2 regions of the Micrococcus sp. KRD077 genome follow, and region 2 is predicted to be linked to the other one. Evidence: predicted binding sites of a transcription regulator. Region 2 holds the regulator's gene; the other holds the start of a gene.
The links. The regulator LexA, encoded in region 2, represses DNA repair genes until DNA is damaged. The targets are predictions, from matches to a motif close to TCGAACANNTGTTCGA.
Positions count from the first base shown of each region.

Region 1: a site for LexA is predicted at 2,409-2,424, ahead of J1M39_RS09865 (DUF6504 family protein). Genes of this name have one in related genera too.

Region 1 covers NZ_JABFAZ010000040.1:36,849-41,260, reverse strand. Annotated here, with positions in the region: gene J1M39_RS12350 (hypothetical protein) at 1-541, shown strand, start outside; gene J1M39_RS12345 (PKD domain-containing protein) at 456-1,175, opposite strand; gene J1M39_RS09870 (DUF6318 family protein) at 1,391-2,110, opposite strand; gene J1M39_RS09865 (DUF6504 family protein) at 2,555-2,881, shown strand; partial or broken gene J1M39_RS09860 (PHP domain-containing protein) at 2,878-3,333, shown strand; gene nrdF (class 1b ribonucleoside-diphosphate reductase subunit beta) at 3,765-4,412, opposite strand, start outside.
Region 2 covers NZ_JABFAZ010000002.1:60,669-65,080, reverse strand. Annotated here, with positions in the region: gene hisB (imidazoleglycerol-phosphate dehydratase HisB) at 1-568, opposite strand, end outside; gene J1M39_RS00295 (histidinol-phosphate transaminase) at 750-1,871, opposite strand; gene J1M39_RS00290 (peptidoglycan-binding protein LysM) at 1,915-2,289, opposite strand; gene lexA (transcriptional repressor LexA) at 2,581-3,297, shown strand; gene J1M39_RS00280 (ATP-dependent DNA helicase) at 3,341-4,412, opposite strand, start outside.

The DNA of each region.
Region 1 (4,412 bases), on a different contig from region 2:
CCGCCTCGTCCTCGACTGGTCGCTGGACGGGATGACCAAGAGTGAGGACGTCATCATCACCCAGGACGCGGCGCGGTCCGACGTCTTCGCGCTCGTCGAGTTGCTCGCGGACGGGCAGAAGCCTTGGGCCCTGAACGTGCCGGCGGAGGAGGACGCCCCGTCTCCCGGCGAGGCGGACCCGGTGCCGCCCGCCGAGCAGGAGCCCGTCGACACTCCGGCTCCCGTGGCCGGGGAGGAGCCGGGGGAGGGAACGGGCGGGGAGGAGACCCACACGACCCCGGACACGGTCGAGACCGGGCGTGAGGTCCGGCGGGCGCGCTCGGAGCGCTCGCGGCCCTCGGCGCGGGACTCGTGCTCATGGCCCGGGGGCGGGTGCGCCGGGTCTGACACACCCGGCCGACGAGGGGGCCGCGGGGCGGTGGACGGGAGACCGTCGGCCGCCCCGCGGTCTGTGCTCAGCCGGCCGGAGCGGATTCGATGGGGCCGGTGCAGCCCCAGGCTGAGGAGTCGACGCTGCAGTCATCGGCGACATTGCGGGTGATGGTGCGCCAGATATTCGCGGTGACAGGGGCCGAGTCGAGGCTGATGGTGCCCGGGATGAGCACCCACTCGCCCCCGGCCTCCCGGTATTCGCCGATGTACACGGTGGTGAGGCGGACCGTGTACTGCCCGGTGTCCTCGTACACGTGGCTCGTGGGGGTGGGGACGTTGAACTCCGGCTGGCTCTGGCCTGCGACCGAGGTGGTCTTGGTGGGGGACCCGTCCCCGTAATCCCAGTGGAAGCTCACCGGCGTGGCGCGGAGTTCGACCTCGACCCCGTTGAGGGTGGTGACGAGCGTGCGCGTCTCGGCGTCTGCGTAGAAGTTCGTCTCCGCATTGCGGATCCCGCGTCCGCCATTGTCCGACCGGATCTCAGGCTCCAGCACGAGGAGCGTGCGGACCTCGTCGATGGAGACGGGCGGGGCGCCGTTGCTGGAGGCCTTGGCCGTCCAACATTTGGGGGCGCCATAGACGGGATTCGCATCAGGTTGACGGGTGTCTATGGTCTGCGCCCGGATCCATGAACCCTCGGGGCAGAAGTTGTCCTCCTGCTCTCGGCAGCTCTCGAAATCCGAGTTGCCGAGCTGCCCTGGGATGCACGCACTGACCGTCTTGTGCTCTAGGTGGGATGCCACGGGAGCCGACGAGTTTGCACCGTCTGTTCCAGGTGAAGAAATCTCCGACGGATCGGTGCAATTTACTTCAGACTTCACGGCGTTGTCGCCTATTCCATAGGAATTTCCCTGGGTGCCACATTTGACTACGGGTTCTTCGGAGGCGGCGGGCTGTGCAGTAAGGAGCAGGGAGGTAAGAGCGAAACCGCACAGGAAAAGCCTAGGTTTCATGCTGGTCATCCGGCTGGAGACTCGAGCGTCATGCTGTCTACGACCCAATGTCCAAGGTCACTTGAGTAGGAAAGTTCTGCAATCCACGGACTTTCAGGTGAGGCTGAAACCTCTCCGCCGGGAAGAATTTTTCCCTTGGAGTCACGGGCAGTCTCAGGGCTCAGATCGATGAGAAGTGTTGCTATATATCCGTCTGTAGATGGCTGGGTCGCCATGGAGGTGATGCTTGGGCCGTCGCCAGACATCCATCCGTCGTTCTCATATAGACCTGTCATTGACTGCTTGTACTGCTCGCAAAATTTGCAAGTCTTGCCTGATACCTCTTGCAGAGGTTGGGGCTCACCCGTCTGCTGCAGGAAATAAGTCGCCTCCCAGAAATAGCGAATCGCCGCCTCGGCGCCCTCCTTGGTCTCTTCCTTCATGGCGGCGGGCATCTTCGGCTTGGGTACGTTCTGAGCGGGACCGTCGGCAGACGCAGGCACGTATTCGCCGGACCCGCTCGTCTTGGCCGCGGGGGATGAGCTGACGCCCGCGGTCTCGCTCGTGCTCGCGGGCGCGGACGTCTCGACGGCGGGCTTGGCGGACGAGGGTGACGTCGTCGACGACTCGGCGGGCTCGGACTGCCCGCCACAGGCGGTCAGTGCGAGCGCCAAGGCCACGCTGAGCGTGCCGGCCTGGGCGAATCGGTGGCGGCGCAGGGCGCGCCCGGGTGCGGTGAGAGACATTTCCCCTCCAACTGGACGTCCGTCGTGTGTCCGCGCCTCCCGCGCTGATCCCGCAGCGCGGTGCCCGTGGCAGGCGAGGCCCGGTTGGTTCGGAGTATACGCAGGCGGATTGTGGTCCTGCTCGCATTGTCCACAGGACCGTGCCGGCGCACTTCTTCCGGCCCAAGAGACGATTTTCTCGTGCATGTGCGCCCCAGGGTCGGGTCGAGGTCCGCGGCCAGGACTCGGTCCCTCCCATCCCGGGGGCGATGCGTCCTTAACGTGTCCGGCGGGCGCCCTACCTTCGCACACATCGCATTCGAACACGTGTTCGAGTACGATCGGGGGTGCGGCCCCACCTTCCCACTTCTTCCCCGCGTCCGGTCCGCCGGACGGGCCGCGCTCCCATCGCCCGACGGCACCCCGTCGTCGGTCCGGTCAGCAGTGCACAGGGAGAGAAGCAGAATGGGAGTCCTCACACAGTCGGTGGCGGTGGAGTGCGGGGCAGACGGTACCCCGCAGGGGCTGCGCTGGAACGGGCGGGACTACGTCCTCGCAGAGCGCCCCGTGCGCTGGTTCGAGCGGCGCCGCTGGTGGGCGGAGGAGGTCCGCGCGAAGAAGGGCCGCGGCGCCGGTCTCGTCGACCACGAGATGTGGCGGCTGCAGGTCCGCCTGGCCCGGGCCGGCGCCGCGCCCCTGCAGACCCTCGACGTCGCCCACCACCTGGACTCCGGCCGGTGGCGGCTCGTGCGCGTCCACGAGCACGCTCAGGACCTGAGGCGGTCGGCATGAGCCAGGCCGCCGCGGCCGGACGCACCGCCGCACCCTTCGCCCACCTGCACGTCGCCTCCGCGTTCAGCGCCCACTATGGGGTCAGCTGGCCCGAGGACCTCGTGGCCGCCGCCGCGGCCGCGGACATGGACCTGCTGGCCTGCACCGACCGGGACGGGCTCTACGGCATGGCCAAGCACGTGGGCGCCTGCCTGCGCCACGGCATCACCCCGATCGTGGGCGTGGACCTGGCCGTCCGGTGGAGCGAGGACGAGAACGCCGGCCGCGTGGTCGTGCTCGCCCGAGGAGGCTGTCATGGCTCCGGCTACCGCTCCCTGTGCGAGCTCGTCTCCGCCGCCCACGCCCGCACCACCGGGGGAGCGGCAGGCGGCAGCCCGTGGGCCAGCGTCGCCGAGCTCGCCGCCGCGGCGGCCGGCCGGGTCCCCACCGCCGCCAACCGAGACAACCCGCCCCGTGCGGTGGGTGATTCCCCGCGGGGCACAGCACGGCGGGCGGGGGGCGAGAGACGCCCCGAGCCGGAGGCCGGGATCCTTTCGAACGCTGCTCTTGCCCGTCCCCCAGTCACCGCGGGCTCCCCTCGAGGGGTCTGCACGCAGCGGAGGCAGGCCGCTTCTCGGTCCGTTGCCACCCGTGAACATGGGGTTGGCGAGCGGCTCGTCGTGGGACCACGTGGACCCGCCGAGGCGGGGTCCACAGCCGCTTCTCCTGAAGCTGGGCCCAAGCGTATCGCAGCGTGTGCGCTCCATCGGGCAGGGCGGTGACGCGCAGCGTCATACTGCGGGCCCGGGTGTCGACGTGTGATGCCCCCGCGAGACGACGACGGCCGGGCGCCTCCGCGGGGAGGCGACCGGCCGTCGTCGGGACGGGGCTCAGGCGGGCGAGGTCAGAAGTCCCAGTCCTCGTCCTCGGTGTTCTCGGCCTTGCCGATCACGTAGGAGGAGCCGGATCCGGAGAAGAAGTCGTGGTTCTCGTCCGAGTTCGGGGAGAGCGCGGAGAGGATCGCGGGGTTCACGTTCGTGGTCTCGGCCGGGAACATGGGCTCGTAGCCCAGGTTCATCAGCGCCTTGTTCGCGTTGTAGTGCAGGAACTTCTTCACGTCCTCGGCCAGGCCGACGGCGTCGTAGAGGTCATGGGTGTACTCGACCTCGTTCTCGTACAGCTCGAACAGCAGCTCGAAGGTGAACGCCTTGAGCTCCTCCCGCTTCTCCTCAGGCAGGGTCTCGATGCTCCGCTGGTACTTGTAGCCGATGTAGTACCCGTGCACGGCCTCGTCGCGGATGATCAGGCGGATCAGGTCGGCGGTGTTGGTGAGGCGGGCGTGCGCGGAGAGGTACATGGGCCAGTAGAAGCCCGAGTAGAAGAGGAAAGACTCGAGCAGGGTGGAGGCGATCTTCTTCTTGTACGGGTCCTGGCCGTCATAGCGCTCCACGATCAGGCCGGCCTTGGCCTGCAGGTTCCGGTTCTCACGGGACCAGCGGAACGCCTCGTCGATCTCCGGGGTGGAGGCCAGCGTGGAGAAGATCGAGGAGTA
Region 2 (4,412 bases):
TGGTGGAGGGCACGCCGGTCATGCGGGGGTCGTCCTCGACGGCGGCGCGCAGGGCGCGGGCGAAGGCCTTGAACTGCGCCTCGACGATGTGGTGCGGATCCCGGCCTCGCACGACGTCCATGTGGAGGCAGATCGCCGCGTGGTACGTGATCGACTCGAACACATGGCGGGTCATGGAACCGGTGAAGTGCCCGCCGATGAGGTGGTACTGCTGGCCCTCGGGCTCGCCCTCGTGCACGAGGTACGGCCGGCCGGAGACGTCGACGACGGCGCGCGCCAGCGCCTCGTCCAGCGGCACGGACGCCTCGCCGAAGCGGCGGATGCCGGACTTGTCCCCGAGCGCGGTCTTGAGCACCTCGCCCAGGGTGATGGCGACGTCCTCGACCGTGTGGTGCACGTCGATGTGCGTGTCCCCGGTGGCACGGACCGTCAGGTCGATCTGGGAGTGCCGGGACAGCGCGGTGAGCATGTGGTCGTAGAACGGCACGGTGGTGGAGATTTCAGCGCGGCCGGTGCCGTCCAGATCCATCTCGACGTACACGTCCGACTCGCTCGTGGTGCGCGTCATGCGCGCACGGCGTCCGGAGATCAACTCGGCTGCCACGGGTCCTCCTCGGGCTGGGTCCGCACCGGTCCGGGACGGGTGCGGGGGGATGCGGGTGCGCGCGGCCGGTGCCGGCGGGCCGGGGCGCCGCGCGCGCTGTCCCTATCCTAGGGAGCCGGGCGGACGCCGAGACTCCGGTGACGCCTCAGGACCGGTCCCCGGTCTCGCCGAGGACCTCCGCGAGAGCGGTGAGGAACGCCGTCGTCTCCGCCTCGGTGCCGGCGGTGACGCGCAGGTGGTGCGGGATGCCGACGTCCCGCACGAGGACGCCGCGGTCGAGCAGGCGGCGCCACACGTCGGACGCGTCCTCGAGGTGACCGAAGAAGACGAAGTTCGAGTCGGACACCGAGGGCCTCAGTCCCAGGCCGCGCAGGGTGGAGACGATGCGGTCGCGCTGGGCCTTGATGTCCTCCACGGTGCGCAGCAGCGCGTCCACGTGATCGAGGGCGGCCTCCGCCGTGGCCTGCGTGACCGCGGAGAGGTGGTACGGCAGGCGCACCAGGCGCAGGGCGTCGGCGACGGCGGGGTCCGCGGCCAGGTAGCCCAGGCGCGCGCCGGCCAGGGCGAACGCCTTGGACATGGTGCGCGTGACGATCAGCCGCTCACGGCCGGGCAGGAGGGTGAGGGCGGAGCGGGTGCCGGCGAGGGCGAACTCCGCGTAGGCCTCGTCCACGACGACCATGGCGCCGGGCCCGCCGGCGGCCTCGTTCTGCGCCTGCGCGGCGTACACGGCCTCGATGGTCGCCAGGTCCAGGGCGGTGCCCGTCGGGTTGTTGGGCGAGGCCAGGAAGACGACGTGCGGACGGTGCTCCCGCACCATGGCCGCCGCGTGCTCGGCGCTGAGGGTGTGGTCTTCGGCACGGCCGCCGTCCACGAACACGGTGTCCGTGCCGCCGGCCAGCAGCGGGTACATGGAGTACGAGGGCAGGAAGCTCAGCAGTGTCCGCCCGGGGCCGCCGAAGGCCTGGAGGATCTGCTGCAGGATCTCGTTGGAGCCGTTGCCGGCCCACACGTGGTCCGCCGTGAGGCCGTGGCCGAGGTAGCCGGCGAGCGCACGTCGCAGCCCCGTGAACTCGCGGTCCGGGTAGCGGTTCAGCCCCCCGGCGACGGCCGCGACCCGCTCGGCGATGGCGGTGGCGACCTCCTCCGGCACCGGATGCGTGTTCTCGTTGGTGTTGAGCATGTACGGCACGTCCAGCTGGGGGGCGCCGTAGGGGCTCAGGCCGCGGAGGTTCTCACGCAGGGGCAGAGAGCTGAGGTCGGTCATGGCCGCCAGTCTAGGAAGCGTGGAGGGCGAGGCCCGCCGTGCGTCACCGCGTGGCCGGGACGAACAGCTCCTCGCCCGGCGCGGGGGCCCGGCCCTCGAACCCGTTGAGCTCGTCGATCGTGGCGATCACCTCGTAGACGTCCGCCTCCGGAGCCACCGTGGTGGCGATGGTCCACAGGCTGTCCCCGGGCATGACCGTGACGGACTGGGTGGCGGGCCCCGCGGTGTCCGCGGACACCGCGGCGGGCGACAGCAGCACACCCAGGAAGAAGGCGGCCGCCAGCGTGGCGGCCACGGCCGCGGCGATCACGGGGATCCCCCGCAGCACGAGGCGGCCGCGGCGGGTCAGACGGATGGTGGCCGGACGCGGCCGCGCCGTCGCGGGCGAGCCGGCGAACTGGGCGGTGGTGAGCGTCATGGTGTCCTCCTCCGGGGCGGATGCCCTCCAGGTGATCGAACATGTGTTCGAATCCGTTCGAATGCCTTTCTAGCACAGGTGTTCGAGACATGCCACGACGAGATCGAACATATCTTTGAAGGAGAGGTGGCTCTCCTCTAGGCTCGAGGCCATGCACGGACGCCCCGGAACGCCCCGGGACCGCCAAGACACAGGCAACCAGCGGGGGCGGACACGGTAAGCGTCCGGACGGCAGCCGGACGCCGGAACACGAGTCCGGCCACCATCACCCCGGGAGAACGGACGGCAGCCATGAGCACCACCGACGATCAGCCGGCGGCGCGCGCGCCGCTCACCGACCGCCAGCGGCGGATCGTGCAGACCATCCGGGACGCGATCGCCGACCACGGCTACCCGCCCTCCATGCGCGAGATCGGCGACGCCGCGGGCCTGGCCTCGCTCTCCTCCGTCACGCACCAGCTGGGCCGTCTCGAGCGGCACGGCTACATCCGGCGCGACCCCGGACGCCCGCGTGCCCTCGAGGTGCTGCTCGACGTGGACGGCACCCCGCTGGGCGAGGCCGCCTCCCCCACCGCTGCGCCGTCGTCGCGGGTCTCCGCGATCCCCGCGTGGCACACCGGCACAGACGAGGCGGACAGCGTGCCGGTCCCCTGGGTCGGCCGCATCGCGGCGGGCGGCCCGGTCCTGGCTGAGCAGCAGGTCGAGGACGTCATGGCGATCCCGCGACGCCTCACGGGCGAGGGCGAGCTGTTCATGCTGCGCGTCACGGGCGACTCGATGGTGGACGCCGCGATCTGCGACGGCGACTGGGTGGTGGTGCGCCGGCAGGACACGGCGGAGAATGGCGACATCGTCGCGGCCCTCCTCGACGACGAGGCCACCGTGAAGACCTTCCGCCGCCGCGACGGGCACACCTGGCTCCTCCCCCAGAACACGGCCTACGAGCCCATCCTCGGCGATCACGCCACCGTGATGGGGCGGGTCGTCACGGTCCTGCGTTCGCTCTGACCCGCTCCCTCCGGCCGGGCCGACGGCCCGAGGCCGAGCGAGGTCAATCGCCCGAGGCGAGCCGTGCCAGCACCCCGCGGACGACGTCGCGGTCCGTGGTGCGCCAGAAGTCCGGCAGGGCGCTGGTGATGTAGCCGCCGTACCGCTCGGTGGCCAGGCGGGGGTCCAGCACGGCCACCACGCCGCGGTCCGTCACGGAGCGCACGAGGCGCCCGGCGCCCTGGGCCATGCGCACGGCCGCATGCGTGGCGGAGATCCGCATGAACCCGTTGCCGCCGTGCCGGGCGACGTCCCGGGTGCGGGCCTGGGAGAGCGGGTCGTCCGGCCGCGGGAACGGGATGCGGTCGATCACCACGAGCCGCAGCGAGTTCCCCGGCACGTCCACGCCCTGCCACAGGCTCATGGTCCCGAACAGGGACGTGTCCGGCTCCTCGGAGAACTGGCGCACGAGGGCGGAGAGGGTCGCGTCCCCCTGGCACAGGATCGTGGTCTTCGGCCCGAGCCGACGGCGCATCTCGGCGGCGGCGTCCTCGGCCGCCCGGCGCGAGGAGAACAGGCCGAGAGCCCCGCCCCGCGACGCCCTCAGGAGCGCCTCGAGCTCATCCAGGGACTCGGGCGAGGCCGTCCGGCCGGGCCGGGGCAGGTGCCGGGCCACGTAGAGCACCCCCTGACGCGGGTAGTCGAAGGGGCTGCCGACGTCGAGGGCCTCGAACTTCGGGGCGTCCGGGCCGGCCAGGCCCACGTCGCCGGCCACCGAGTCGAACCGGCGCTCCCCCGAGCCCACGGTGAGCGTGGCGGAGGTGAGCACCGTCGTCGCCTTGCCGAACAGGCCCTCCCGCAGCTTGCCGGCCACCGAGAGCGGGGCCACGTAGAGCTGGGGCGGGTCGGTCTCGTCCCCCGGCTGCCAGCCCACGCCGGGCTCGAAGTGGCCGGGGCGGGTGGCCCACAGCACCTCGGGGAAGTCGGCCTCGGGCCGGGCGGCGAGCATGCGCTCCACCACCTCGAGGACCTCGAGGATCCGCGAGCGCGCCATCTGCCGTCCGCCGTCGGCGTCGGCCTCCTTGTCCTTGTCCTGGCCGAGGTCGGACAGGCACTGGCGCGCGGCCGTGAGGACG